One region of the Salinibacterium sp. NSLL17 genome, then DNA from elsewhere that is predicted to be linked to it. Evidence: riboswitches for the same ligand, from Rfam matches in the RefSeq annotation. Region 1 holds a riboswitch; the other holds the start of a gene.
The links. Region 1 has a riboswitch for glycine ahead of I6E51_RS14040 (L-serine ammonia-lyase). Riboswitches for the same ligand answer to the same signal wherever they lie in the genome.
Positions count from the first base shown of each region.

Region 2: another riboswitch for glycine. It lies ahead of gcvT (glycine cleavage system aminomethyltransferase GcvT); the one in region 1 lies ahead of I6E51_RS14040 (L-serine ammonia-lyase).

Region 1 covers NZ_JADYWH010000003.1:228,639-244,020, forward strand. Annotated here, with positions in the region: gene I6E51_RS13990 (GuaB1 family IMP dehydrogenase-related protein) at 1-921, opposite strand, end outside; gene I6E51_RS13995 (multifunctional oxoglutarate decarboxylase/oxoglutarate dehydrogenase thiamine pyrophosphate-binding subunit/dihydrolipoyllysine-residue succinyltransferase subunit) at 1,102-4,974, shown strand; gene I6E51_RS14000 (anti-sigma factor) at 5,075-5,305, opposite strand; gene I6E51_RS14005 (sigma-70 family RNA polymerase sigma factor) at 5,302-5,928, opposite strand; gene aroA (3-phosphoshikimate 1-carboxyvinyltransferase) at 6,038-7,444, shown strand; gene rsgA (ribosome small subunit-dependent GTPase A) at 7,447-8,508, shown strand; gene I6E51_RS14020 (inositol monophosphatase family protein) at 8,511-9,302, shown strand; gene I6E51_RS14025 (septum formation family protein) at 9,399-9,899, shown strand; gene I6E51_RS14030 (alpha/beta fold hydrolase) at 10,044-11,315, shown strand; gene I6E51_RS14035 (siderophore-interacting protein) at 11,396-12,226, shown strand; glycine riboswitch at 12,361-12,456, shown strand; gene I6E51_RS14040 (L-serine ammonia-lyase) at 12,661-14,058, shown strand; gene I6E51_RS14045 (pyrimidine reductase family protein) at 14,089-14,838, opposite strand; gene folP (dihydropteroate synthase) at 14,844-15,382, opposite strand, start outside.
Region 2 covers NZ_JADYWH010000002.1:166,159-181,540, forward strand. Annotated here, with positions in the region: gene I6E51_RS10440 (ABC transporter ATP-binding protein) at 1-43, opposite strand, end outside; gene I6E51_RS10445 (ABC transporter permease) at 40-999, opposite strand; gene I6E51_RS10450 (ABC transporter permease) at 989-1,918, opposite strand; gene I6E51_RS10455 (ABC transporter substrate-binding protein) at 2,056-3,666, opposite strand; gene I6E51_RS10460 (thiol-disulfide oxidoreductase DCC family protein) at 3,916-4,317, shown strand; gene I6E51_RS10465 (CPBP family intramembrane glutamic endopeptidase) at 4,314-5,096, shown strand; gene I6E51_RS10470 (GyrI-like domain-containing protein) at 5,148-5,624, shown strand; gene I6E51_RS10475 (VOC family protein) at 5,644-6,066, shown strand; gene I6E51_RS10480 (VWA domain-containing protein) at 6,099-7,856, opposite strand; gene gcvP (aminomethyl-transferring glycine dehydrogenase) at 8,114-11,038, opposite strand; gene gcvH (glycine cleavage system protein GcvH) at 11,038-11,409, opposite strand; gene gcvT (glycine cleavage system aminomethyltransferase GcvT) at 11,412-12,569, opposite strand; glycine riboswitch at 12,709-12,830, opposite strand; gene I6E51_RS10500 (Lrp/AsnC family transcriptional regulator) at 12,982-13,413, opposite strand; gene I6E51_RS10505 (ornithine cyclodeaminase) at 13,545-14,576, shown strand; gene ctlX (citrulline utilization hydrolase CtlX) at 14,584-15,382, shown strand, end outside.

The DNA.
Region 1 (15,382 bases):
CATCATGCGCGTGGTGCACATGGCCCCTGGGCCAACCCCGACCTTGATGATGGTTGCTCCTGCTCCGACAAGGTCACGCACAGCGGCGCTCGTCACCACGTTGCCTGCAACTAGCGGTACGCCGAGGTCGAGGGCGGCGACGGTTTCGATCGCCCGCACCATGCCTTCTTGGTGTCCGTGCGCGGTGTCGAGAACGAGAGCGCACGCGCCGGCGGCGACGAGAGCACGGGCGCGGGCACCAACATCACCGTTGATTCCGAGGGCGGCGGCGACCGCGAGTTTGCCGTCGCCGTCGAGGGCTGGAGTGTAGAGCGTGGAACGGAGCGCGCTGGTCTTACTGGTCGTTCCTGCGACCGTAGTGCCCTCAACGACAGGGGCGAAGCCGAGGCCTCGCTCGACGAGAAGGTCGAAGAGTTCGCGAGCGCTGCCGAACTCCGTGCGGTCAATCGCCTGCGCGTCAGCGCGGGCGATGTCGCCCAGAGCGGCACCGGGCATCGCCGTGGCCAGTTGTTCGGCATCCACCACACCAACGAGTTCGCCGTCGTTCTGGAGCACAACCCCGTGGCCGGGCAGCGGAGGCACCAGCAGCAGTGCTTTCTCTACTGTGTCGTTCGGGCTCAAAAAGACGGCGGAGTCGAGATCGACGGGTTGGTTTCGAACCCACGCGAGAGCCTCAGTCATGTCGTCGTCGCTGAGATCTTGCGGGAGCACGCCCAGTCCTCCGCGTCGCGCCAGACTGGCGGCCAGGCGAGGGCCGGTCACCGAGTTCATGTTGGATGCCACGAGCGGTATGGTCGCGGGCGTTCCGTCACCGGGCGCCAGCGAGACGGCCATCCGGCTGCCTACCGAGGAGTGGCTAGGCACCAAAAACACGTCAGAGTAGGTCAAGTCGTGCGTGGGCGTGGTCTCGTAGAAATCCATAGTGACGAGCCTAATTGTCATTAGAGGAAAACAATCTGCAGAAAAGTCAGGAAAATAACGGAGATCGCCGCCTCACGGCCAGCAGACGCACAACAAAGCGATTAACATTGTCAGGGATGTCTGGCGCGCAGACCGCGCGCCGTTTTTGTGATCACCAGAACTGAAAGTAGGCGGTTTGACGTGTCAGGCCAAGTAACCGGAACCGCAGCGGACGGAGACTCCTCGGGCGACTTCGGGGCCAACGAATGGTTGGTCGACGAGATGTACGAAAAGTACCTCGAAGACAAGAATCTAGTAGCGGAATCCTGGTGGCCCTTCTTGGAGAGCTATACGCCATCGGCAGACTTGACTCCTTCAAGTGCCGTTCCCACGTCAACAACTCCGGATGCTCCGGCCGCAGCCCCGGCGACGACGCCGGCTGCACCGCAGCCCGCCGCCGCAGCAACTCCCGCAACTCCCGCAGCCGCCGAGGCAGCTCCCGCCGCTCCCGCGGCCCCCGCTGCTGCTCCAGCCGCCGAGGCCAAGCCCTTCGTCGACGAGGCTAACCCCAGCACGGGCAGCCAGCCCATCGCTCGCACTACCTCGATTGAGCCGAAGCCCCAGCCGATCCCGGCTGAAGCGCCGTCGACGACTCCGATTGAAACGCTCAAGGCTGAGGCCGCAGCTAAGCCCAAGACGGAGAACGTCGTTGCTCCCCTCCGTGGCGCTGCGAAGGCACTTGCGTCGAACATGGACTCAAGCCTCACGGTCCCTACCGCTACGAGTGTTCGCACAATCCCGGCGAAGCTCATGATTGACAACCGCATTGTCATCAACAACCACCTCAAGCGTGCTCGCGGTGGCAAGGTGTCGTTCACGCACCTCATCGCGTGGGCCATTATCGAGACTCTCAAAGAGTTCCCCAGCCAGAACGTTTTTTACGACGAGCCAAATGGCAAGCCGTCTGTTGTCACTCCGGCGCACATCAACCTCGGCATCGCGATCGACATGCCGAAGCCTGATGGCACGCGCGCGCTCGTTGTTCCCGGCATCAAGAACGCCGAGACCATGGGCTTCGCCGAGTTCCTCGCCGCCTACGAAGATGTTGTGTCTCGCGCCCGCGCGAACAAGCTGACCGGGCCCGACTACATGGGCAACACGATCTCGCTCACCAACCCTGGCGGAATCGGTACCGAGCATTCCGTTCCCCGCCTCATGCGCGGTTCGGGAACGATCGTCGGCGCCGGAGCGCTTGAATACCCGGCCGAGTTCCAGGGTGCGAGCCTTCGCACTCTCACGGAGTTGGGTATCGGCAAGACGGTTACCCTCACGAGCACCTATGACCACCGCGTCATTCAGGGTGCCGGCTCGGGTGAGTTCCTCAAGAAGATCCACGAGCGACTCATCGGTGCCAACAACTTCTACGAAGACATCTTCGCGGCGTTGCGCATCCCTTACGACCCCATTCACTGGGCCAACGACATCAACGTCGACCTCGCCGACAACATTAACAAGACGTCGCGCGTTCAGGAACTGATTAATTCGTTCCGCGTTCGTGGTCACCTCATGGCTGACACCGACCCGCTCGAGTACCGTCAGCGTTCACACCCCGACCTCGACATTTCGAGCCACGGCCTTACCTTCTGGGATCTCGACCGTGAGTTTGTCACTGGCGGTTTCGGCGGCAAGCGTCAAGCCCTGCTGCGCGAGATTCTTGGCACACTGCGTGATGCTTACTGCCGCACCGTTGGCATTGAGTACATGCACATTCAGAACCCGGAGCAGCGCCGCTGGATCCAGGATCACGTCGAGAAGCCCTACAGCAAGCCCGGCCACGACGAGCAGATGCGCATCCTCGGCAAGCTCAACGAAGCCGAAGCCTTTGAGACCTTCCTGCAGACCAAGTACGTCGGCCAGAAGCGCTTCAGCCTTGAGGGTGGAGAGTCGACGATTGCGCTGCTGGATGCCGTCATCCAGAAAGCCGCCGAGGCCAACCTTGAAGAGGTTGCCATCGGTATGGCCCACCGTGGCCGCCTGAGCGTGCTCACGAACATCGCCGGAAAGACCTACGGTCAAATCTTCCGCGAGTTCGAGGGAACCCAAGACCCGCGCACCGTTCAGGGTTCGGGTGACGTGAAGTACCACCTCGGCACCGAGGGCACCTTCACCGCTGCCGATGGTCGCCAGATTCCTGTCTACCTTGCCGCTAACCCGTCACACCTTGAAGCGGTAGATGGCGTGCTTGAGGGGATCGTTCGCGCTAAGCAAGACCGTCGCCCCATTGGTTCCTACGCCGTTCTGCCCGTCATGGTTCACGGAGACGCGGCGATGGCCGGTCAGGGAATCGTTGTTGAAATATTGCAGATGTCGCAGCTGCGGGCATACCGCACGGGTGGCACCATTCACGTGAACATCAACAACCAGGTTGGTTTCACGACGCCGCCGAGCGAGGGCCGCACGTCGCAGTACTCAACAGATGTTGCCAAGACGGTCCAAGCACCGATCTTCCACGTGAACGGTGACGACCCCGAAGCTGTTGTTCGCGTTGCCGAGCTCGCCTTCGCTTACCGCCAGAAATTCCACCGCGATGTTGTGATCGACCTCATCTGCTACCGCCGCCGTGGCCACAACGAGGGCGACGACCCCTCGATGACGCAGCCGCTCATGTACAACTTGATCGAAGCGAAGCGGTCCGTTCGAACCCTCTACACCGAGGGTCTCGTCGGTCGTGGCGACATCACTCAGGAAGAGTACGAAGCCAGCCACCAAGACTTCCAAGACCGCCTCGAGCGCGCTTTTGCCGAAACGCATGCCGCTCAGACCGGTTCGATGCCGATCCTCACCAAGGATGGCAACGGAGTTTCTGACCTCGAGCGTCCCGGCTCGCAGCGCGACGATGCCATCGGAGAGCCCATCACGACGGGCATCGACGAGAGCGTCGTTCAGCTCATCGGCGACGCGCACGCTAACCCACCGGCACACTTCACCGTGCACAAGAAGTTGCAGGCTCTGCTGAAGAAGCGCACTGACATGAGCCGCAAGGGCGGCATTGACTGGGCTTTCGCCGAGTTGCTCGCGATCGGTTCGGTGCTTCTCGAAGGCACCCCGGTGCGTATGGCCGGTCAGGATGCTCGCCGCGGCACGTTTGTTCAGCGTCACGCTGTGCTCCACGACCGCGAAAACGGTCAAGAGTGGCTGCCGCTGCAGAACCTTTCCGAGAACCAGTCTCGCTTCTGGATCTACGATTCGCTGCTCAGCGAGTACGCCGCGCTCGGCTTCGAGTACGGCTACTCGGTCGAGCGTGCCGATGCTCTCGTCATGTGGGAAGCCCAGTTCGGTGACTTCGCCAACGGCGCTCAGATTGTCGTAGACGAGTTCATTTCGAGCGCCGAGCAGAAGTGGGCGCAACGTTCAAGCGTCGTCATGCTGCTGCCGCACGGCTATGAGGGCCAGGGCCCTGATCACTCCTCCGCCCGCATCGAGCGCTACTTGCAGATGTGTGCCGAGAACAACATGATCGTGGCACGCCCGTCGACGCCCGCATCGTATTTCCACTTGCTGCGCCGCCAGGCCTACTCGCGTCCGCGCCGTCCGCTGATCGTGTTCACCCCGAAGGCGATGCTTCGCCTGCGCGGTGCCACCAGTGATGTTGCCGACTTCACGAGTGGTCGCTTCGAGCCCGTTCTCGACGATGTTCGTCTCGACGACAAGTCGGCCGTCACTCGCGTCATCGTGACGTCGGGCAAGACCTACTACGACATCGTTGCTGAACTCGACAAGCGCGAGATCAAGCACATTGCCGTGGTGCGCATGGAGCAGTTCTACCCGCTCCCTGTTGCCGACATGAATGTGGTTCTCAGCCAGTACCCGAACGCAGACATCGTGTGGACTCAGGATGAGCCCGAGAACCAGGGTGCTTGGCCGTTCATTAGCTTGGAACTGCAGCGCCACCTTGAGTCGCGCGAGATCAAGCTCGCCTCGCGTCCGGCATCCGCCTCACCGGCGACCGGTTCGTCGAAGCGCAGCGCGCTCGAGCAGGCCGAACTGATCGACCACGCGATTACCCAGCCGTAACCGCACCCGCGTTAACAACAAAAGCGGGCATCCTCTTCGGAGGATGCCCGCTTTTGCGTTAGCACGTGAGCAGCTGTAGGCGCTCAGCGCTAGAGAGTGTTTAGGCGCCCGCCAGCTTCGACAAGATCGCGCTGCGCAGATCATCCGGTGCCGTCTCCCGGCAGGCCTGCTTGACCTTGAGCTTCAACGCGAGTGCCACAAGATGTTCGCTTGAGCAGGATTCGCAGTTGTCGAGATGGTTTGAGACATCCTGAAAGTCGGCCTCGTTGAGTTCGCGGTCGAGGTATTCCTCGAGTTCAGCTTTTGCTTTTTCGCAACCGCAGTCGGTCATTTGGTGCTCCTTGATGCTGCTGGCGTGACGGGGGTGCGGTCACGCGCGTAGTCGGCCAGTAGTTCGCGCAACATACGACGGCCACGGTGCAGTCGGCTCATTACGGTGCCTACGGGGGTTTTCATGATGTCGGCGATCTCCTGATAGGAGAAGCCCTCAACGTCGGCGAAGTAGACCGCGAGGCGGAAGTCTTCGGGAATCGACTGCAGGGCATCCTTCACCGCGCTATCGGGCAGGTGATCAATCGCTTCAGCCTCGGCAGACCGGGTCGACACCGACTGGGTGACAGATTCTGCGCCACCCAATTGCCAGTCTTCGAGCTCATCGATCGTGCCCTGATAAGGATTGCGCTGGTTCTTGCGATAAATGTTGATGAAGGTGTTGGTCTGGATGCGGTACAGCCAGGCCTTCAGATTGGTGCCCTGCTGGTATTGCCCGAATGCTTGGAACGCTTTTACGAAGGTCTCTTGAACGAGATCTGCAGCGTCGGTGGGGTTGCGGGTCATACGCATGGCAGCGCCAAAAAGCTGGTCCATAAAGGGCAGCGCTTGCTCTTCAAACTGTCGTCGCTTCTCGTCAGCGGCAGCATCGGTAGCGCTGGGCTCAACTCTGTCGGTAGTCATTAGCGACAATTCTAGTTCGCTGATGACGGCATCCTGCTGAGTGTTCAGTACTGCGGTCATACGGGCGCCTCCTCCGTGGGGTCTTAAACGCCGATACTCTTAGTAACTGATGTTCGTATCTAAGTATTCCAACCCAGAATTCAGCCCGTATGACGACGAGACGGTGCCAGACACCACGGTGCCCGGAAACTGGCCTGCGCCCACCGTTTCGCATGCGCTCGCAGCGTCACTGAGTTTGCCGGGCAGCAAGAGTCTCACGAACCGCGAACTGGTCTTGGCTGCCCTCGCTGATGGCCCCTCCCGTTTGCACTCGCCCCTTCATTCGCGCGATAGCGCTCTCATGATTCAGGCTCTCCGCGCGCTCGGCGTGGGAATTGACGAGATCGCAACGGGGAACGCTTTTGGTCCCGACCTGCAGATCACCCCGGGCGAACTCGAAGGTGGCACCTCAATCGATTGTGGTCTCGCGGGAACGGTCATGCGTTTCCTGCCGCCCGTTGCGGCGCTCGCCCTCGGGCCGGTCGCTTTCGACGGCGACGAAGCAGCCCTTCGTCGTCCCATGCGCACCACGATTGACTCGCTGCGAGCGCTCGGCGTGGATGTCTCCGACGACGGTCGCGGAACCCTCCCCTTCAGCCTGTATGGCATGGGCACGGTTGCCGGCGGTGACGTCAGCATCGATGCCTCGGCATCCAGCCAATTCGTTTCTGGTCTTCTTCTGGCGGCAGCACGCTTCGAGAACGGACTCACTCTGCATCACACCGGCGACAAGCTGCCGAGCATGCCGCACATTGAAATGACGATTGCGTGTCTTGCTGCTCGCGGGGTCACGGTCGCGAGCCCGGAACTCGGGGTGTGGGTTGTTCCTGCTGGCCCGATCCACGCGATCGACGTGGCGCTCGAGCCCGACCTCTCCAACGCAGCGCCGTTCTTGGCTGCCGCGATCGTGGCCGGCGGAACGGTCACGATCGAAGGCTGGCCAGAGTCGACCACTCAGGTCGGTGCTGACCTTGAGCAGCTACTTCCGCTTTTCGGTGCGACGGTCACGCGCAAAGATGGTGCGCTCACTGTCGATGGCGGCGTAGGCGTGGTGGGCGGTCACCGTTACCCCGGAATTGAGCTCGACCTCTCTACCGGTGGCGAGCTCGCTCCCGCAATCGTGGCGATCGCAGCACTCGCGTCGTCCGCGAGCACAATCACGGGAATCGGCCACTTGCGCGGCCACGAAACCGACCGTCTCGCAGCCTTACGCACCGAGATCAACGCGCTCGGCGGAGCCGTCACCGAACTTGACGACGGTCTCCACATTGAGCCAGCCGAACTGCACGGTGGCGTGTGGCACAGCTACGAAGACCACCGGATGTCCACGGCCGGCGCCATCATTGGCCTTGCCATTGAAGGCGTGGAGATCGAGGGTATCGACGCCACCGCCAAGACGCTCCCCCAGTTCCCAGAACTGTGGCGCACGCTCGTCGGCGATGCTCCGCTGACCACTGACACTCTCGGATTGCTCTAACGATGAGTTGGCTCACGGGCGATGACGACGATGATGACCGCAAGTACAGCGAATACGACGAGAGTTCGATTCGCATGCGGCCGAACCCCAAGGCCAATAAGCCACGGAGCAAGATTCGCCCCGACCACGCCGACGCCATTGAGGGGCGCGTCTTTAGCGTCGATCGCGGGCGTTATGGAGTCTGGGTAGACGAGGGCACGCCAGACGAACGCCAAATCATTGCCGCTCGTGCGCGTGAACTCGGCCGCAACCAGCAGGGCAAAGTGTCGGTTGTCACCGGTGACTGGGTCGATCTCGTCGGCGATACAACCGGCACCGAAGGTACTCTCGCGCGCATCGTGCGCATCCGAGAGCGCACCACGCTGCTTCGCCGCAGTGCTGATGACACGGATGCCGTCGAACGCATCATTGTCGCCAACGCCGACCAGATGCTCATCGTTGTTGCCGCCGCCGACCCGGAACCGCGACCGCGACTCGTCGACCGCTATCTCGTGGCGGCCTTTGATGCGGGGATTGATCCCATCCTGTGCATCACCAAGACTGACCTGCAAGATCCGGCGCCGTTCTTGGAGAACTTTGCCGGTCTCGATCTCACAGTGATCGAGAGCCGTTCGGATGAGGTTCCCCTCGACGAGCTGCGTGCCCTTCTCGACGGCCACACTACGGTTGCGGTTGGTCACTCGGGAGTGGGCAAATCGACGCTTGTGAATGCTCTTGTGCCCGACGCTAATCGCGCGGTCGGCCATGTCAATGCGGTCACGGGGCGCGGGCGTCACACGTCGTCGTCGACCATTTCGTATCGCGTGGGCACCGGCTGGGTCGTCGATACTCCCGGAGTTCGATCCTTTGGCCTCGGTCACATCGACCCGAGCAAGATCTTGTCGTCGTTTACCGACTTGGCCGAGCTTGCCGAAGAATGTCCGCGCGGCTGCACTCACTTGCCCGATGCCCCCGACTGCGCAATCGCTGAAGCGGTCGCAGCAGGGGCGCTCGGCGAGGTCGGCAAGTTGCGCCTCGACTCGTTCCAGCGGCTCATCACGACACTCGGTTCCGCTAGCGTGTAGTCGTGACCGAATACACTCTCGCCGACGATCTTTCCCTCGCGCTTGCCCTCGCCGGCGATGCCGACCTCATCTCGCTCGACCGCTTCACCGCCCTCGATCTCGAAGTCACGACTAAGCCCGACCGCACGCCGGTCACGGATGCCGACAAAGCTGTTGAGCGCAGCATCCGTGCCGGAATTGCTGCTGCCCGCCCCGGAGACTCGATTCTCGGAGAAGAGTATGGCGAGGCCGGAGACTCGAACCGCCAGTGGATTATCGATCCCATCGATGGCACCTCCAACTTTTTGCGCGGCGTCCCCATCTGGGGAACCCTGATTTCTCTCGTCATCGATGGCGTGCCCCAGGTCGGCGTGGTTAGCTCTCCCGCTCTCGGCAAGCGTTGGTGGGCAGCAACAGGTCACGGCGCCTTCGCCCAAGCCCACGGTGGCGAGCCTGAACAGATCTCGGTGAGCAAGGTCTCCTCGCTAGAGGCGGCATCCATCAGCTACAACAGCCTGCCCGGCTGGGATGAAGCTGGTCGCCTCGATGCTGTCGTTGCGTTGACTCGTGCCACGTGGCGTTCGCGCGCAATCGGCGATATGTGGGCGTACATGCTGCTCGCCGAAGGTGCGCTCGACGTCGTGGGCGAATTCGACTTGAAGCCGTATGACATGGCAGCGTTGATCCCCATTGTGTTGGAGGCGGGTGGTCGTTTCACTTCTGTTGAAGGCGTTCCGGGACCGTGGGAAGGTAACGCTCTGGCAACAAATGGCGTACTTCATGACGAAGTTCTGGGGTTTTTGAGCTCTCACTAGGGTTTCGCCCGCTTCTGTTAGCTGTGAATACGCTGAGTTTCACTAAGCTTGACCAGAACGAAGCGTGACTACCTCAGACGAAAGAGACCCACTTCCATGACGACAGAGAACATCTGGCGCCGGACGCTCGCCATCGCCACCATTGCTGTTGCAGCAGTGGCGCTCAGTGGCTGCAGCATCCTCGATCAAGTTACCAACCAAATTTCGGATGCCGTCGACCCCGGAGCCGGCACCACGCAAGACATCTTCAGCCTCGTTATTGGCGACTGTGAAGTCGGCAACCAAGACGGTGGCGAAGTTTCCAGCACCAAAACCGTCGACTGCGCGGAGCCGCACGATGCTGAGGTCTACGCTGCGTCCTACATGGCCGAGGGCGACTTCCCCGGTGACTCCGCAATCGAAGATCAGGCGACGGCTGACTGCTACGCAGAGTTCGGAACCTTTATCGGCGCGGACTACGAAGACTCGGTCTACGACTTCTCCTGGTACTACCCCACTGAGGGCAGCTGGTCAGAGGGCGACCGCGAAATCTTGTGCCTCGTCTATGACCCCTCAGGCAACCAGATCAGTGGTTCGCTCGCAGGTGCAGCAGAGTAATTTTCTTACCCGTTCGGCCGACCAAGACACCGTCTTTGTCGGCCGTTCTGGCGTTAACGGGAAGAACTGAGAGCATGGGGACGTTGCATCCGGTATCCGGATAAGAAACGCTGGAGCACGTCGATACGAAAGTGGTAACGGATAATGAAGATCGAATTCCCCGGCTCCAACGGTTCCATGCTGGCGGCGCGTCTCGACCTCCCCGATGGCGCTCCTTCTGCTTTCGCCCTTTTCGCGCACTGCTTCACGTGCTCGAAAGACTCATTCGCTGCCTCACGCATTTCGAAAGCACTTGTTGACTACGGCATCGCCGTATTGCGTTTTGACTTCACGGGCTTGGGCGGCTCCGACGGTGATTTCTCGAATACCAACTTCAGCTCGAACATCGACGATGTCGTCGCCGCCACCGAATACCTCGGCACCAACTACCGTGCGCCTACGATTCTTATCGGGCACTCACTCGGTGGAGCCGCCGTGCTCGCTGCCGCGCACCGCGTGCCGTCGACTCGTGCTGTCGTCACACTCGGCAGCCCAAGCGATCCGGCGCACATCACGAATCTCTTCGCCCATGCCAGCGCCGAGATTGCGGCTGCGGGAGAAGCAATGGTTCAGCTGGGCGGTCGCGAGTTCCGCATCCGCAAGCAACTCCTCGACGACATCGCCGCCCAACCGCAGTCCGCTCGATTGCGCGATCTTGATGCCGCCCTGTTGGTTATGCACTCCCCCATCGACCAGACGGTGGGGGTCGACAACGCGCGAGAGATTTTCGAAACAGCGAAGCACCCCAAGTCTTTTGTGGCGCTCGATGGCGCGGATCATCTCCTGAGCAATCGGGACGATGCTGCTTTCGCGGCGAGCATGATCGCGGCGTGGTCAGCTCGCTACGCTTTCGACGGCGCGGCGGCTCCTCAGCCGACAAAGAGCGACACTGGCACAAAAACCGCTGCGGTTGTCAACCCGAGCGCGGTTATTACTGCCGACGGCAGGTCGGTGATCGTCACCGAGAGCGGTCCGGCGCGCTACGAACAGCGAGTATTCGCGTCGGGGCACGAACTGATCTCTGATGAGCCTGCACCGCTGAGCGAGAATCATGGCGCTGCACCGTATGACTTCGTCTTGGCTGGTCTCGGAAGCTGCACCTCCATCACGATCAGGATGTACGCCGACCGCAAGAAGATGCCGCTGAAGTCGGTAAGCGTGCGCCTCACTCGCGAGCGGATCGATGCGGCCACGTGTGAGCACTGCACCTCAACCGAGGGCATGGTCGAGCATTTCACTCGTGAGCTCACCTTCGCGGGTGAACTCACCGATGAGCAACGAGCTTCTCTGCTCGTCATTGCCGACAAGTGCCCTGTACACCGCTCTCTCGAGGGCGAGATCTCGATCACGACTACAGAACGCTCCTCAGTTCACTAGCCCTCTCAGCATCCGAGGGTTACAGTAGTTAGGTAACCCTAACTTTTAGTGAAATGAGCCGGCGCCCGCGCCCATCGCCTATGACAATTGAACGTGACTCCGTTAAGCATCCCCTCGTTATCCGCCACCTGACGGTCAGCGCCGTCAGCCACCCGGCGCCGTCGATTGCGCGCATCACCCTCAGCGGTGATGAACTCGCCGGATTTGTCAGCAGCGGCCCCACCGACCACGTCAAGGTATTCTTTCCCGATCCCGCAACCGGCGTGCTCACTGCACCCACGATGACCGCCGATGGAATCAAGAAGCCCAAGGGCGAGGGTAAGGTTATTTCGCGTGACTACACCCCGCTCGGCTTCCGCAGCGATGCTGGTCGTCACGAGCTAGATATCGACTTCGTCGTCCACGGTGATGAGGGGCCTGCCTCCGCCTGGGCCGGCTCAGCCGCCGCTGGCGACAGCCTCGTGATCGCGGGCCCGCGCGGATCACGACTGCTGCCTGTTGGCGCAACCCACGTCATCCTGATCGCGGACGAGACTGCGTTTCCTGCAGCCTCGCGCTGGATCGACATGCTCCCCACCTCGGTAAACATCACCGCCCTGTTCGATGTCGCCGACGACAGCCTTGAGAGCTACTTCAGTGACGAGCAGAAGGCTCGAATGGATGCCGAGTGGTACTACCGTCGCGACGGCCTCGGCCAGCTGGAGGCTGCTCTCCGAGCGCTCGGCGAAATTGGTGAGTCGACCTTCGTGTTCCTCGCCGGCGAAGCAACCACACTCGTGCCGCTCCGCCGCTACTTGCGTCGCGAGTTGGGATTGCCCAAACAGCAGGTGACGGCCGACGGTTACTGGCGTCGTGGCGTGACGAACGCTGACCACCACGAGCCGATCGACCCCTCAGACCCCGAGGACTAAACCGTCTTTGCGAGCGTGCGTTTCGCAGCGCTGAGTGGCGAAACGCCCGCTCGACTGAGCACCAGTCCGGCGCGAGATTGACGGGTCTGCGAGGCAGGCTCAAGTGTATGCTGATGGCACAAGTGAACAGCCGTCATTCCGCTGCGGGAGAGTCCTTCCGATCGATGGTTGGCGCCGTAGGAGCAAACCCTCTCCGGGAATCTCTCAGGCCCCAGTACCGCAGTGGATAGGCAACTCTGAAAAGTAGTCGGCCCTGCCCGACTCGCCGACGGGGCAACGCAACGCCACAAGCGTGCGGAAACTCTCAGGCCCAATACAGAGCGGAGAGGACTCAACGACGCCCGCACGACGCAGTGTGGTGAAGAAACGGAGTCACCGTGGCCATTCGCAATCTGACCCCCCGAACTGAAGTACCGACGCCCTCGCTCGAAGAAGTGCCCCTGAGCAGCTTCGATCTGTTCACTGTCGGCATCGGCCCTTCCAGCTCGCACACCGTCGGCCCCATGCGCGCGGCTGCGTCCTTCGCCGCTGATCTTTCCGAACACGGGATGCTCGACTCTGTCGCCACTCTCAGCGTTCGCCTCTACGGTTCTCTCGCCGCAACCGGTGCTGGCCACGGCACGATGAGCGCGGTGCTCATTGGCTTGGAGGGAAAGCTCCCCGACCAAGTTCTCCCCGCCGAGATGGACCAGATTCTGGCCCGCATCGAAGAATCCGGGCTGCTGCACGTGAGCGCGAGCCGCGATGTGCCGTTCCGCGAATCCGATATTGCCCTGCACCCGCTCACCGTGCTCGACGGGCATCCCAATGGCATGCGTTTTGCGGCATACGATGCGGATGGCGCCGCAATTCTGGAGGCAACGTACTTCTCGATCGGTGGCGGTTTCATCTATCGTGAGGGCGACAACCGTGATGGCAGCTCCTCTAGCGGCCCAGCCGTCGTGGCGGATCCGCTGCCGTTCCGCACTGCCGCACAATTGCTCGCGCACTGCCGCACCGAGGGGCTCAGCTTCAGCGGTGTGATGTTGCGCAACGAGTTGGCCCGCCGCCCCGAGTCTGAGGTGGTTGCTGGCCTCCTGCACATCCGCGATGTCATGGATGAGTGCAAGAACAATAGCCTTGAACGCACCGGCAACCTCCCCGGCAATTTGAAGGTGCGTCGCCGGGCTCCCGAGTGGCACCGACGCTTGCGCGAAGAAGACCCCAACCGCGATCCGAACTTCTGGCAGGAATGGGTCAACCTCGTTGCCCTTGCCGTCAACGAAGAAAATGCGTCGGGTGGCCGGGTCGTCACTGCCCCCACTAACGGTGCTGCCGGCATCATCCCGGCTGTGCTGTTTTATGCGACCCACTATGCGCCTGGCATGAAGGACGCCGACCAAGCGACGAAGGATGACGCTACCGTTCGCTTCTTGCTGGCCAGCGCGGCCGTGGGCGTGCTCTACAAGCGCATGGCTTCGATCTCGGGCGCCGAGGTCGGATGTCAGGGCGAGGTTGGCTCGGCCTCCTCTATGGCTGCTGCGGGGCTCGCGGAAATTCTCGGCGGAACTCCCGCACAGGTCGAAAACGCGGCCGAGATCGCGATGGAACACAACCTCGGCCTCACGTGCGATCCCATTGGCGGTCTCGTACAGATCCCGTGCATTGAACGCAATGCGATTGCTGCCTCGAAGGCGATCAACGCTGCAAAGATGGCGTTGTGGGGCGATGGCGAGCACCGTGTCTCGCTCGATGAGGTCATTATCACCATGGCCGAGACCGGCAAGGATATGAGTTCGCGCTACAAGGAAACGTCGATGGGCGGTCTCGCCGTCAACGTCGTCGAGTGCTAGCGGGCACGAAAGTACCGCAGCGGCTGCGCGCTAACGCGCGGCGCGGAGGTAGCGCAGCAGCAGTGTTCCGTCGGGCGCGGACAGTGCGTGCGCGAGCGACATATTCTGCGGTGTCGCATCCGCCGCATCCACAATTCGCCGAGCAGACCCGCCTTCGAGCCGCGGGCTCACGGTGAGACAGAGTTCGTCAACAACGCCCTGAGCGATCATGGTCGCGAAGAGTGTCGGACCGCCTTCGCTGTGCTGCTGCACAAGTCCGCGTTCCGCGAGAAGGTGTTTCATCTCGACGGTATCTACGGCAGCGTCTCCCGCAATGATCACGTCAGCAACCTCTTCGATTCGTTTGCGGCTCTCCGCGGGGGCGCTCTCGGTGGTCACCACGAGGGGGCGCGTCGCATAGCTGCCCAGGTCTCCCGGCTCCAGCCGCAGGGATGCCGTCACAATGGCAAACGGTGGCTGAGCGGCGAGTCCTTGCGAAGTCCGCCACCCGGCAGATTCCTCGTCGAGAGCGAGATTGCGGTAGCCCTCCTGCCGCACCGTTCCCGCACCAACGACGATGACATCCGCAAGCCGTCGAAGCAGCCCGAAGACACGACCGTCTGAGTCCGTGCCAAGCCCACCAGACACTCCCTCGTGGGTGGCAGCGCCATCAATGCTCGACACGAAGTTCGCGCGCAACCACGGCACCGATCGATCAGCCACCGCGTAGCTCGCGAGAAGCTGCTCGTCGGTGAGCGGCGCCCCAGCGCTGAGGGAGTGAATTTCGGATGCGTCGGCCACAGTACCTACCTTTCGTTGATGTCGGACATGTTGTGCTTCAGCAGCGCGGGTTCGCGGAGCCCCAGAATGGCTTCGGTCATGCGCACGGCAGCAACAGTTTCCGCTACTTCGTGAACTCGCACGACCCGCGCGCCATTGAGGATAGATGCCACGGCGGCAGCCAGTGAACCTTCGAGGCGTTCGCGCTTCGGCTTATCAAGCACTTCGCCGATGAAGTCTTTATTGGAGAGAGCGACGAGGGTCGGCAACCCGAGTTCGGTGATTACATCGAGGCGACGGGTGAGTTCGAGACTATGCACGGTGTTTTTGTTGAGGTCGTGACCGGGATCGACAAACAATCGCTCGTCGGGAACGCCCGCGGCACGAGCCTGTTCCACTCGGCTCTGAAGAAAGTCACGCACTTCTGTCGCTACATCGTCGTACTGCGGCCGAGCGAACTGGGTGCGTGGCTGCGCCCGCGAATGAACGAGAATGAGTGATGCACCGCTGGCGGCAACAACGCCGGCGAGGTCAGGGTCGCTCAAGCCCGTGGTGTCATTAATCA
Region 2 (15,382 bases), on a different contig from region 1:
TAGAAGCGTCAGGAGTCACTGGAACTGTTTCTGGATTGGTCATCGGCGTGCTCTCGCTTCCGGGTCAAGGGCATCGCGAACTACGTCGCCGAACATGAGGAAGGCGAGAACGGTGATCGACAGCGCAGCCGATGGCAGCAACAGGGTCTGCGGATGCGTGCGAACCGTTACTTGCGCCTGGTTGATCTCGTTTCCCCACGACATCACGGTCGGGGGCAGGCCGATTCCGAGGAACCCCAGCGTCGCTTCAGCAACGATGAAGATACCCAGCGACACGGTCGCTACGACGATTACCGGCGCGATTGCGTTGGGCACGACGTGGCGCACGAGTGTCTTGAATCGCGAGACACCGAGTGCTGCTGACGCAGTGACGTAGTCAGAGTTGCGTGCCGAGAGAACTGCACCACGCATGATTCGAGCGATCTGTGGCCACGCAAAGAGCGACAGCACGAGCGAGACCGTCAGAGCGTCGCGAACCGAGATAACCGAGAACAGAACGATTGCTCCGAGAACGGTGGGGACAGCGAAGAAGACGTCACCAAGACGCGAGACGATCGAATCGAGGAGCCCGCCATAGAAGCCAGCAAGAGCTCCGATGACGCCGCCGAAGAGCGTGACGATCACGGTGGTCAACAGACCGATCGTCACCGAAGCCTGGGTTCCGAAGATGATTCGCGAGTAGACGTCGCAGCCTTGACGGTTGAACCCGAGCGGATGACCGGCCTGCGGATCGCCATTGCTGAACTTCAGGTAGCACTCGCGTGGATCGACGCTCGCAAATAATCCCGGGAACAGGGCGACGATGAGGATCACGAAGATGAGACTGGAGGAAATCCAGAACATGGGACGACGACGCATGGCCTCCCACGCATCGGTCCATGTGCTGCGAGCCTTTCCGGTTTCGTCAACCTGATCGACCTCGGCTACCGGGGTTTCCGCCAGCGAGGCGATGAAGTGTTCTTGACCGGGCCGTTGGCGGCCAGTGTTGTTACTTTGCATAACGAATCCTTGGGTCGAGCGCGGCGTAGAGCAAGTCGACGAGCAAGTTGGCGAGCACGAAGATGATGACCATCACTGCAACGAACGAGACGACTGTGGGGCCTTCTCCCAACGTGATTGCTCGGTAGACGGTTCCACCGACACCGTTAATATTGAAGATTCCTTCAGTTACGATCGCGCCGACCATGAGTGAACCGATGTCGACACCCAGGTAGGTGACGACGGGAACGAGCGAGTTCCGCAGAACGTGCACGGTAACAACACGACGTCGAGAAAGTCCCTTCGCCGTTGCGGTGCGCACAAAGTCAGCGTTGAGGTTGTCTGCGACGCTCGCACGAGTAAGCCGCACGATGTAGGCAAACGACACCGAGGCCAGCACGATCGCGGGCAAGATCAACTCGCCCCAAGGGGCCGAGCCGCTCACCGTTGTTCTCGCCCAGCCAAGCTGGATACCGAAGACGAATTGCAGCACGAAACCAACCACGAAGGTGGGGACCGAAATGAGCAGAAGGCTGATGACAAGAGCGGAAGCGTCGAAGAGCTTTCCCTTGCGAAGACCAGCAACGAGACCAACGATGATTCCGAAGAATGCTTCGATCGCGAGCGCAAGAATGGCGAGGCGCGCAGTGATTGGGAAGGCCTGAGCCATGACATCAACCACGGGGCGACCCGAGAAAGTGGTTCCGAGATCACCCTGAAACAGTCCGCCAATGTAGAGCAGGTACTGAACGAGGAACGGCTTGTCGAGGTTGTACTCGGCCCGAATCGCTTCGATCACTCCCGGAGCTGGCGGGTGGTCGCCGTACAGAGCGGCGATGGGATCGCCAGGAACGGCGAAAACCATGAAGTAGATCAGAAAGGTCGCGCCGAAAAATACGGGGATCATCTGAAGGAAACGCTTGCCGGCGTACCACAGCATTAGATGGTTTCCTCGGAGGAACGGATAAGCATAAGAGTCACAATCACTGAATGAGGGTACTCAGTGTAATGCCCGGGGCCAAAACAGCCCCGGGCATCACACGTTGAGAGTGGAAACTGGGTAAACCGATGAACTACTTAGTTCTTGGTTACCTCGTTGTACAGCGGGACAGAGTCCCAACCGAATACAACGTTGTCAACGCTGTCAGAGTAGACACCGGTGACGTTGGAGTACCACAGCGGGATCGAAGGAAGGTCGACCAAGAGAACTTCTTGAGCTTCCTGGTACTTCGCTGTTGCCTCTTCTACCGAGGTTGCGCTAGCACCCTCAGCAAGGATGGCTTCGAACTCGGGGCTCGAGTAGCCTTCCTTGTTCGAGCCAGCGCCATCAACGTAGAGCGGGCCGAGGAAGTTGTACAGCGACGGGTAGTCAGCTTGCCATCCAGCACGAGTTCCACCGGTGAGTGCGTTAGCGTCACGGTCGTTGAGTGCGTCAGCGAACGTGGGGTATGCCTTGCCCTGAGCTTCGATTCCGAGCGAGTTGCTGATGCTGTTAGCAACAGCGTCAACCCATGCTTGGTGTCCACCATCAGCGTTGTATGCGAGGTCGAAGACAGTGTCTCCGTACGGCGCAATTGCGTCAGCTTCTGCCCACAGCTTCTTGGCCTCATCCGGGTTGAAGTCAAGAACTTCAGCACCAGCAAGGTTGTCGGAGTGACCAGCGATTACCGGCGAAGTGAAGTCGGTAGCGGGGGTACGGGTGCCCTGGAAGATGACATCCGTGATCTCAGCGCGGTCGATCGACATCGAGATCGCTGCACGACGCAGCTCTCCCTCTTCGCCCGACCAGTGCTCGAGGTAGTACGGCAGGTTGAACGCCTGGAAGATTGCTGCAGGCTGGTTCACCGAACGACCCGGGAAGTCTGAATCGTAGGTAGCAAATGCCGAGTCGGGGACAGCATCGAGGATATCGAGGTTGCCACCGAGAGCGTCAGCGTATGCCGCGTCCTGGCTGGTGTAGAAGATGATCGAAACGCCACCGTTGGCGGGCGTACGAACACCGTCGTAGTCAGGGTTCGTGACGAGGTCGATCTGTACGTCGTGCTGCCAAGCGCCTTCTTCGGCGAGCATGTACGGACCGTTACCGATGGGGTTCTCGCCGAAAACGTCGAGGTCTTCCCATGCAGCCTCAGGCAGCGGCATGAATGCCGAGTAGCCGAGACGCAGCGGGAAGTCTGCTTCAGGGTTGATGAGAGCAACGGTGAACTCAGTGTCGCTTACAGCATCAAGACCGGTAAGTTCTGACTCTTCGTCGTAGCTGAAGCCTTCGATGTTGTCGAAGAAGTACGAGGAGCTCTGTGCGTTGCTGAGGAGCGCGCCGTACTGCCAGGCCTTAATGAAGGAGTCCGACGTGACGGGCTCACCGTTAGTGAAGGTCCAGCCCTCGTTGAGCGTGACGGTCCAGTTTTGGCCATCCTCAGACTCGATCGACTGAGCAACTTCGTTTTCTACATCGCCATCGGCTGTGTACGAAACCAGACCAGCGAAGATCGAGGTAACAATCTTTCCACCGCCAGTTTCAGTGGTGTTCGTCGGAATGAGCGACTGCTGTGGCTCGCTTCCGTTCGTGGTGATGATCGCGGCGCTGTCGCCTTCGGCAGGCGCCTCGCTCGCCGAGCAGCCCGCAAGAGCGAGCGCTGAGGCTGACAGCAGTGCGACTGCACTGATGCCTATGCGTGATCTCTTCAATGTTTCCTCCTGTGCAGAATTGTGCAAACGGCACGGAATTTTTGACGCCGCACCGCGCTTGATAGTTCACACCCTAAAACGGGGGGATGCCCCAAGCAAAACTGTAAAGCCAAACGTTACACAGCAGTAACGCTCGTGAAGATTATGTGCATACTTTGCAGAATTCCCGCGCACTAACGCTGTCATTCACTACAAATCTGCGCAATCGCCTCCGGAGCAGCGCCCAGCAACGTGAGTTAACATCTTTCCATGTCGCAACCGAGCCCGGCTTCCCGCACGCCCCAGTCCATACTGATCTTTGACGGTGACTGCGCATTTTGCACTCTCTGGGTCAATCGTTTGCAGGCCATTCTTCCGGTGTTTCCCGAAAGCACTCCTTGGCAATGGACCGATCTCGATGACTACGCGCTGACTCAGGACGACGTCGAGAAAGCAGCCTGGTTCGTGACTCCTACTCGACAGTTCGCTGGACACATGGCTTTCTCCGCCCTCCTCAGAATTCAGCCACAGATCGGATGGCGCTTCCTCGGCCACCTCATTGCCACTGAGCCATTCAGCACCATCGCCTCTCTCGGCTACCGCTTCGTCGCGCGCTACCGCCACCGTCTGCCCGGCGGAACGCCAGCCTGCGCCGTGCGCCCCTCCGCGTGAGTTCAACACCAGCGCTTCCCCAATCGCGCGGGCGGCTGTGGTCAGAAATATCGATCGTTCTTGCACTCTCGCTTGGAGCATCCGCGATCTATTCGATCGTCTCGATCACGAACAGGCTGACCCGCACCGAATCGTTGTCGCAGCAAACCGCAACGCTGAACTCGTCACTCAGCACACGGCCAACTTTCGACCTGATCTACCAGTTGCTGGGAATCACCTTTGATCTCGCGCCCGTCGCGCTCGTAGCGTTTCTCTTGTGGAACACCACAAAGCCTCGACTGTCGCGACTCGGAATCGACTTCACACGACCGGTTCGCGATGGCCTGACCGGCGTCGCACTGGCACTAGCGATTGGAATCCCCGGAATTGCCGTGTACCTCGGCGGGCGCGCTCTCGGCGTCACCGTGAACGTGGTTCCGGCTGCACTCGACCAGTACTGGTGGACCGTGCCCGTGCTACTGCTCTCGGCTCTGCGTGCGGGCATCACCGAAGAAGTCATCGTGATCGGCTACCTGTACGCCCGACTCGGCGACCTTGGCTGGGGCCGGTGGCAGATCATTATCTCGACTGCAATACTGCGCGGCACCTACCACCTCTATCAGGGCATCGGCGCGTTTATTGGCAATGTCGCCATGGGGTTGCTCTTTGGCTGGCTCTACACGCGCTATCGCCGCGTGTTGCCTCTCGTGATCGCCCACACGCTCATCGACGCGGCGATCTTTGTCGGTTACGGCTGGGCTCTCGGCGCCTTCCCCGCGCTCTTGGGCACCACCGAATAAGTTCTCCACAACCGGTACCGCTCGCCGGATGCGAGGCGTAGAGTGTGGCGCATGTCGCCGGAAATCACTATTGAAACAGTGCCAAGCCATATCGTTGCCGGCATCGAGTTCTCGACAACGATGGAGACTCTGCCTGCCGACATGAGCAGCGTTATCGATACCCTGCTCGCCGAAACCGCCGACTCTGCCATCACCGTCCTCGGGCCCGTGATGGCCGTATACACCGACGAGATGCGCGCTGATGGGCCGTGGAACTGCGAGGTCTGCGTTCCGGTGGCAAACGGTCTCATCGATCATCCGGTTCTCACGACACATGAACTCGCCGGTGGCCGTGTCGCCACCGTCACGCACACGGGCCCGTACGACGGCCTGAAGACGACCTATAGCGCCATCTTTGGATGGTTCACCGAACACGGTCACACTTACGCCGGAGCGCCGCGCGAGATCTATCTCAATGCCCCTGGCGAGGTCGATGACGCGGAACTCCTGACCCGCATCGAGTTTCCCGTGGTTCCCGCCGCGGGATAGCCCCCGAGAGGAAACGCCGATGAAAACGAACCCTTACCTGAGCTTCAGAGACAATGCTCGCGAAGCCCTCACCTACTACCAGTCCGTCTTCGGCGGCACCACGGAAATCCACACCTTTGCCGATTTCAATGCCAGTGAAGATCCTGATGAACAAGAGTGGGTCATGCACGGACAGCTGGAGTCCCCGGCCGGAATCACTCTCATGATGGCCGACACCCCGAAAACACAGGAATACGCACCCGGTGGACCGATGTCGATCTCAATTGCGGGATTCCTCAGCGAAAAAGCCGCCATCGAGAACTACTGGGACAAGCTGTGCGACGGTGGACGAATCGACATGCCGCTCGAGCGCGCCGAATGGGGCGGGATCTTCGGAATGGTACTCGACCGCTACTCCGTGAACTGGATCGTCAGCATCAGCGACGACAACGAGACGCGTTAGCTCTCGGCCAGTTCAGCCGGCCACCCCGGCTGCTACGTGCAGTTTGGGCGACACGACCGTTGACTCAGGGCATCCACGAGCACCTTGCCGAGGTCCTCGGGCACAGCGGCGGAATACGCTGCACCACCCGTCGACTGGGCAATCTCCGTCATTGACTTGAGGTCAGTGTCGGGACCGAATCCGATCAAGATCACCGGAACGGGCTCATTCGGGTCGTCAATCGCCTTCAGGTTTTTCAGAAGCGCCGACAGGCTGATGCCGTTGTCATCTTCGTTGTAGCCATCAGTAATGAGCAGAACCGAGTTGATCTTCGACGGGTCGTAATCTTCCTTGACCTCCTTGACCGCAGCCAAGATGGTGTCATAGAGCCCCGTGTAGCCGTAAATGCGATCCGGCAACGATGCGACGACGCCGTTGATCTGCGACACGTGAGCGGGATCTGACAGCGGCGCAATCGGCGACAGCGGTTCCCAGTCTTGGGTGCCGATACGGTTTTGCGAGAAGGCCCACACGCCCAGCTCCGCTTCACCCGAGAACTTTGACAGCGCCTCGCTCGCCGCAAGCTGGAACACGTCGATGCGGCGCAGGCCGTTACTCGCCGGGTCGAGCATGGAACCTGAAGTGTCAATGACAACGAGAAGTCGCGAACGAAGCGTCAGAACACTCCACGAGCGAAGAATCTCGATCTGGACGGCAGCATCCGCCGTCGGCTTCGCTTCGGTCGCTGTCTCGGGGACTCCTGTCACCCTCAAGTCACCGCCGCCGTCGGCATCGCGGAACCCCTGCTTGGCCAAGACTTCAGCGGACAAGCGCGTTGCCGCAGCAAGTGCCGTCAGAAGCCGTTGAGGAGAGTCGGCCGCAGTTATCTCGCTCGCCACTGCAGCAGAAGCCGTAGTAGACGTCGACGTAGCAGAAGCGGAAGTCTCCGCTGTCTCATCCCCACTGATGACCTCAACGAAGGGGTAGGTCAATTCGACCGTGCCGTCCGTCGGATACAGCGCAATCATGGGCGAGGACTCTGACGCACTGTTATAAGTGGCAACTTCGCGTTCCGTTGTCACGACAACGGTGGGCAGCGTTGCATCAGTCGCCAGCCCGAAAGCCTCTTCGGACGTCTGGGGAATTGTCTTTCCCATGGCGATCATGGCGCCGGCGAACTGGCGCGGATCTTCAGCAGACGAGACCGACTGGAGCTGCGCAAGCCCGGCAAGACTCGCGGTATTCGCCTCGGGATCGGGCACAAGGGTCGTTACGGTTCCGGTGAGCAGTGATTCCCACGACAGCGGGGTGTCTCCGAGTTTGGCTACTTGGGACGCCGATGTGGCCAGCACGACGGGCGTACTCGCGACGTAGTCGGTGATCTCGAGCTCGGGGGCAGTGCGCCCGAGCGAATCAGCCATCGACGTAACGCGATCGAGCCAGGCCGCCGAATCGGGAACCCACGCATCGAGATCGCCCGCAACACCCGAAGCGAACAGCGCAGCAGTGTCTGCGGAAACGAGTGAACGCACTTCGGTCTCGGTGCAGTTGCCGTCAGCCTCATCGAACTCCGCCGCGACAATGGTCAGTGCGGGAGCAATCGACGGGTCAGCCGCAATCACCACAGGGCGAGTCTCAGTGCAGCCGCCAGCGAGAGGCGCAACAGCGTTGGAAATCCATCCAATAGCACCCAATTGGATGCCAGCGAGCGAGAGCGCAGCAATAGCAACTAGCGCAATAGGCGCCAGCCACCAGCGTTTCTTCCACCGCTGCCAAAAGGTCTTACGGTGTCGATGCCGTCGGGTGGTCACGAACGTCTCCAGTCGGTGAAATAGCGATTTGGGGTTGTCGGGTCAACCACTCGCCGTACACCAGACGCACATTACAACATCCGGAGAGGGAAAATCCAGCCAAAGTGAAGAATTTTCTCCACAGGAGAGGCCGATGCCAGATGAATACTGGTGTCCCACTTTCGGGGGACAAATTTATGGCGCGTGCAGAACCGAACTGGATCGGTTCTGCACGCGCCATTTTCCGTCTCAGAAGCGACGGAAACTAGTGCGATTTGTTAGTGCGCAAACGCCTCGATCGGAGGGCACGAGCAGACCAAATTGCGGTCACCATACGCGTTGTCAACACGACGAACCGGCGGCCAGTACTTGCCCGACACGAGGGAGCTCAACGGATACACCGCTTGCTCCCGCGAGTACGAGTGATCCCAGTCGCCCGCGATCACCGAATGCGCCGTGTGCGGAGCATTGATGAGGGGGTTGTCGTCGGCTGGCCACGTTCCGGCCGCGACGGCATCCGCCTCTTCCTTGATCGCAATCATCGCGTCGATGAAGCGATCAAGCTCGGCGAGGTCTTCACTCTCGGTGGGCTCGACCATGAGCGTGCCCGAGACCGGGAACGACATCGTCGGTGCGTGGAAACCGTAGTCAATGAGGCGCTTGGCGACATCGTTGTTGTCGATGCCGGTCGCCTCCTTGAGCGGACGCAGATCGAGGATGCACTCGTGAGCAACGAGGCCGTTGTCTCCCGCGTAGAGCACGGGGAAATGGTCGCGCAGGCGCACCGCAATGTAGTTCGCGGAGAGCACCGCGGCACCGGTTGCCGCCTTGAGGCCGGCCGATCCCATCATGCGCACGTACGCCCACGTGATGGGCAGGATGCTCGGGCTTCCGTAGGGCGCAGCGCTCACCGCTCCCCCGGCGTGAACATACGGACCGGCAGCACCGGTCTGCATATCGAATGCCGGATGATGCTGGCTCTGCGCCATGGGGTGGCCAGGCAAGAACTTGGCCAAGTGTGCTTTCGCAACGACCGGACCAACCCCGGGGCCGCCGCCGCCGTGCGGGATGCAGAAGGTCTTGTGCAGGTTGAGGTGGCTGACGTCGCCGCCAAAGTCACCGAACCGCGCGTAACCGAGCAGAGCGTTGAGGTTGGCACCGTCAACGTACACCTGTCCACCAGCGTCGTGCACAGCCTGCGTGATCTCACGCACTTCGTGCTCGTACACCCCGTGAGTCGAGGGGTAGGTAATCATGAGGGCGGCGATTTCACTCGCGTGCTCAGCGATCTTGGCGCGCAGATCATCGAGGTCGACGTTGCCGAGGTCATCGCAGGCCACGACCACGACACGCATTCCGGCGAGCATCGCGCTGGCGGCGTTGGTGCCGTGAGCACTCGACGGGATGAGGCAGATCGTGCGTTCCGGATTACCGTTCGCACGGTGGTAGCCACGAATCGCGAGGAGCCCCGCGAGTTCGCCCTGGCTGCCCGCGTTCGGCTGCAACGACGCGGTGTCGTACCCGGTGACCTCGGTGAGCCACGACTCGAGGTGCGAAATCATGACGAGGTACCCGGAGACATCTTCGGCAGGAGCGAAGGGGTGGATGCCCGCAAATTCCGGCCAGCTCACCGCTTCCATCTCGCTTGCAGCATTCAGCTTCATCGTGCACGAGCCCAGCGGGATCATGCCGCGGTCGAGCGCGTAGTCCTTGTCGGCGAGGTACTTGAGGTAGCGCATCATGCTCGTCTCCGAGCGGTGCGTGTTGAAGACCGGGTGCGTGAGGTACTCGCTCGTGCGGTTGAGAGCCTCGGGAATGCTGGAGTCGTCAAGCGGCGTCGTGTAGCCACCCTCCAGCCCGAAGGCGTCGGCGAGATCATTCTCTTGTGCGGCGAGCATTCCGCCATAGGGCTGCGTCGATACTTCGTCGAAGCTCACACGCACAGTGTCAGCATCCACGACATAAATCAGGATGTCACTCTCGAGTGCCTTGGCGGCGATCGCCTGAGCCTGGCCCTTTTTCGTCACCGAGAGGGTGTCAAAGAAGGTGCTGTTCTCGACCGTGTAGCCCGCGGCGGTCAGGCGTGCCGCGAACTTGGCAGTGTCGTGGTGAATGCGCTGAGCGATTCGCTTGAGACCTTGGGGACCGTGATAGACGGCATACATGGATGCCATGACAGCCAACAAAACCTGTGCAGTACAGATGTTGGAGGTCGCCTTCTCGCGGCGGATGTGCTGCTCACGCGCCTGCAACGACAGGCGGTAGGCGGGGTCGCCGGCGGCATCCTGAGATACGCCGACGAGGCGGCCGGGCAACTGACGTTCGAGGCCCTTGCGCACGGACATGTAGCCGGCGTGCGGTCCGCCGAAGCCCATCGGAACGCCAAAGCGTTGCGTGGTGCCGACAGCAACATCTGCGCCGAGTTCTCCTGGCGACTTCAGCATCGTGAGGGCGAGCAGGTCGGCAGCAACAACAGCGAGTCCGCCGTGCGCCTTGACCGCAGCGATAACCTCGCTGGAATCCCACACGCGACCGGTTGCACCCGGGTACTGGATGAGCGCACCAAAGCATTCCGGCAGCTCTGGGTTCGCACCGAGCGTGGCCAGGTCGAGCTCTACAAGCTCAATTCCGAGAGCCTCCGCGCGGTTCGCCAGCAGAGCCTTGGTCTGCGGAAAAGTGTCGGCATCGACGATGAACACGGGCGACTCCACGCGAGCCGCACGGCGCGCAAGAAGCATTCCCTCCACAGCGGCGGTGCCCTCATCGAGCATCGACGCGTTTGTCGTGGTCATGCCTGCAAGGTCTGCAACCATCGTCTGGAAGTTGAGGAGCGCCTCAAGGCGACCCTGCGAAATTTCCGGCTGGTACGGCGTGTATGCCGTGTACCAGCTCGGGTTCTCGAGCACGTTTCGCTTGATCACAGCGGGCGTAATGGTGTCGTAATACCCGAGACCGATCATGCTGCGACGAACCTTGTTCGCGCCAGCGAGGGCGCGCAGTTCGGCGAGCGCCTCACGCTCAGAGGCGGGAGCCGGGATCGTGGAATTCACGACCGGAGTCTGGTGAATGGCGGGCGGAACCGCGGCATCCACGAGCGATTCGAGGCTGTCGTAGCCGACAGCGGCCAACATGCTGGCCTGGGCTGCGTCATCCGTGCCGATGTGGCGGTCAGCAAACGTGCCGCTGATGAAAGGGTTGGGCATTATTCGCCTGTCAATGCGGTGTATTCGTCGAGGCTGAGCATCGACGGGAGTTCAGTAAATTCGATCTTCACGAGCCAGCCTTCACCGAAGGGGTCGCTGTTGACGAGTTCGGGGCTGTCGGCGACAGCATCGTTGGATTCGACGACGGTTCCCGCAACGGGAGCAAAGAGTTCACCCACCGACTTGGTCGACTCGATCTCGCCGACGATCTTGCCCTCAGCGACGGTGGCGCCGACCTTGGGCAGGTCAACGAAGACGATGTCGCCCAGTTTGCCTGCCGCGAAGTCGGTGATTCCGACCGTCGCGACGGTGCCGTCGACCAGCACCCATTCGTGCTCGGCGGTGTACTGCAATTCGCTCTTCTCAGCCATGATCAGGCCTCTCTTTTGTAGAAGGGTAGGGAAACAACGGATGCAGCAATGCGACTGCCCCGCACATCGATGTGAAGCTCGGTGCCGACCTCACTCACGTCGGAGTCGACGTAAGCCATAGCGATCGGGTGCCCCAGCGTTGGCGACAGCGCGCCGGAGGTGATGACTCCCACCTCGGTGTCACCGTGAAAAAGAAGGTAGTCAGCGCGACCGGCGCGACGGCCCTCGGCGGCGAGACCGACGAGAACGCGAGCGCCGGCATCCGGGCCCGCTTCGATCGCGCTGCGACCGACGAAATCACCTTCCTTGCTGAGCGCGACAACGCGGCCGAGGCCAGCTTGTACGGGGAAGGTGCCGAGGTTGAGTTCGTGTCCATACAGCGGCATGCCCGCTTCGAGGCGGAGAGTGTCTCGGCACGCGAGACCGGCGGGCACGAGACCGAGCGGTTCGCCGGCAACCGTGAGTGCAGCCCAGAGGTCGGCCGCGGCATCCACGTGAATGTACAGTTCGAAGCCGTCTTCGCCGGTGTAGCCGGTGCGACCGATGATGAGGTCGGTGCCGTTGAAGGTGGCCGCGGTTTCGCGGTAGTACTTGAGTTCGTCGAGCGGTGTCGCGAAGTCAGTGAGCCCGGCAGTCGCCTCGAGGATCGCGCGCGAGACCGGCCCCTGGACGGCGATCAGCGCATAGTCGTCGCTCTCATCGGTGACCGCGACCTCAAAGCCGACGGCCCGTTCGGTGAGCGCTGTTGCTGCGGCAAAGCGGTTTCCGGCATTGGCGACAACCAAGAAGTGGTCATCAGCGAGGCGGTAGGTGACGAGGTCATCGATGATGCCGCCTGCTTCGTTGAGCAACAGACTGTACTTGGCCTGCGCAAGAGCGATGCTTGAGAGCTTGCCCGCGAGCGCGTAGTCGAGGTACGCGCCAGCGTCAGCGCCGCGCACGTGAATCTCGGCCATGTGCGAGATGTCGAAAATGCCGGCAGCGGTGCGCACGGCATGGTGCTCGGCGAGGTCGGAGCTGTACCGCACCGGCATCATCCAGCCAGCGAAATCGGTGAACGCAGCACCGAGTTGCTCATGGATGCTGTGCAGCGGTGAATACCTCACCGCGGTGGGCGAAGATTCAGCGGATGAAGCTTCAGAACTTGATACATCGGTCACGGAGTTCTCCTGGCGCATGGGCTAGTGAATAGAACTCCCCCTCTGTGATGAGCCTGAGAGCTTCACACGCTAAACGCTAGCGAGCTTTCACCGTCGGCGGAACCTCAGGGTGATGCGAGGTTCTCTTTCCAGAGTGGCCAAGTGCGATGCGGTACATGAACCTGAGAGATTGGCGGGGAGGCTTGCTCCTTCGGTGCCGGCCTGGCGCCTGCCAATTTCTGTTGACTAGCGCTAGATGCCCGGCTCTCCCGCATCGTGTTGCGGCCCGATGTTCAGTTGTGAGTTCAGCATAGCAATGCGGGGCGGATGCTCGCGCCGATGAGCACGCCGAGAGCGAGCAATTCGTGCCCTTTCGGCCGACTGGTGCTCGGGTGGTCTACAGCAGCGGCCCGGATGGGCATCAGCGGTCGGGCTAGAGAAGTGCTGAGCTGAGCAACAAACTGGTCTCGCTGTTCACGACGCCCTCCACATTGCGCATGCGGGCCAAGACACGGTCAAAGTTGCTCAGGCTGTCGGTGCGGATGTCGGCGACCAGATCCCACGCGCCATTGGTGGTGTGGAGTTCATGGATCTCGGGCAGACCGCGCAGCTGGCTGATCACGGAATCCGTCGATCGCCCTTCTACCTCGACAAAGGCAATCGCCCGGATGAAAGAAGGGTCGCGGTCTTCTCTAATGCGGATCGAGAACCCGAGAACGGTGCCGTTGCTCACGAGGCGATCGATACGGCTTGTGACGGTCGCGCGCGTGACGTTAAGTCGACGCGAGAGGCTCGCCACTGACTCGCGCGCATCAGCTCGAAGGGCGGCTAACAGGCGGCGATCAAGGTCATCTAAGTCAGACATGAACAAATTGTACAATTCTGCCTCCCATTATGCATAGTTATTGGCCGGAAATAGGGTTGACTGGGAGTTGTAGGTACATAGTGCATATTCGTAACGTAGGAAGCTCTAATACCGCAACGAAAGGAGTGACCATGGTTCACTACGTAGACGTCAACAACATGCGCCGCTGGATTGCCGACACCGGCATCGAGCCGATCATTATGGGCATCGTGGGTTACCTCGAACAGGATTATGCCAAGTGGCCCCAGTTCGACAAGTCACCTCGCGTTGCCGCCCACTCCCCCGAAGGCGTCATCGAATTGATGCCGACGAGCGATGGCGAAACGTACGGCTTTAAGTACGTCAACGGCCACCCTTCCAACCCTGCACTGGGCTTCCAGACCGTCACCGCGCTCGGCATGCTCGCTCGCGTCGACAACGGCTACCCCACGTTCTTCTCGGAGATGACCCTGCTCACGGCATTGCGCACCTCTGCGACCTCCGTCATGGCGGCGCGCGCCTTGGCTCGCCCCGACTCGAGCGTTCTCGCCCTCATCGGCACCGGCACTCAGTCGGAGTTCCAGGCACTCGGCTTCCGCGCCGGCCTCGGCATCACGAGCCTGCGCGTCTGGGACACCGACCCCGCTGCGATGGACAAGTTCATTCGCAACGTTGAGCCACTCGGTTTCGACATCGTGCGCGCAACCTCAGCAGCAGACGCTGTTGCGGGCGCCGACATCGTCACGACCTGCACCGCAGACAAGAAGAACGCGACGATTCTCACCGCCGACATGATCGAACCCGGAATGCACCTCAACGCCATTGGCGGAGACTGCCCGGGCAAGACAGAGCTCGAAGAGGCCATCGTGCGCAACTCGACCGTGTTCGTCGAGTTCCCGGAGCAGACCCGCATCGAGGGTGAGATCCAGCAGCTTGAAGCTGACTCCCCCATCACCGAGCTGTGGGAAGTGCTCGCTGGGACCGCAACTGGCCGCACGTCTGCCGAAGAAGTAACCCTCTTCGACTCCGTTGGCTTCGCAATCGAAGACTTCTCGGCCCTGCGCTATGTCTTCGATGCCGTGCGCGACACCGACTACGCCACCGACCTTGACCTCATTGCCGACCCGGCAGACCCCAAGGACCTGTTCTCGCTCGTATCGCGCGTTCCTGCGCTGACCGCATAAACCACCGGTGAGCGTTCAAGCCCCGACGGCCGCTGTTCTCATCCGCCCTCACCGGTTCACACCGAATAGCCAAACTGCGGGCGACAATGCCTTCCAGTCAACGGATCCCAGCCGAACCCCGGATGAGATCGCTCGCGCCGCGTACGACGAATCCACCCAGGTGGCCGAGACGTTGCGTGACGCGGGCGTGAACATCCACGTGTTCGAGGATGAGGAGAGCACGCGCCCCGACAGCGTGTTCCCGAACAACTGGTTCTCGACACACAGTGGTGGCCGCGTTGCCGTGTACCCGATGTATGCGCCGAACCGCCGCACGGAACGACGCACCGATGTCATCGAGATGTTGAAGCACGACTTTCGGGTGCAGGATGTTGTCGACTATTCCGGCCTGGAACACGACGGCATCTACCTTGAGGGCACCGGCGCGATGGTCATCGACCACACCAACCGGGTGGCGTATGCGGCTGAGTCGCACCGCGCCAACCCGCTCGCGTTAGAGCGGTTCTGCGCTTCGTTTGGCTACGAGCCGATGATGTTTGAGGCCCGCGATAGCCATGGTGTGCCGATTTATCACACCAACGTCATGATGTGCATCGCGACCGATTTCGCCATGATCGGTCTCGACCTGATCGCCTCGGGAGACCGCCGGATGGAGATGGCTGAACGCTTGACCGCTCCGGGCCGCACTCTGATCGACCTCACGGCTGATCAGATTGCGAACTTCGCGGGCAACGCTCTCGAGCTGAAGACTCCGAACGGCCGCATCTTGGCACTCTCTACCCGGGCGCTCGCGAGCCTCACGCCGG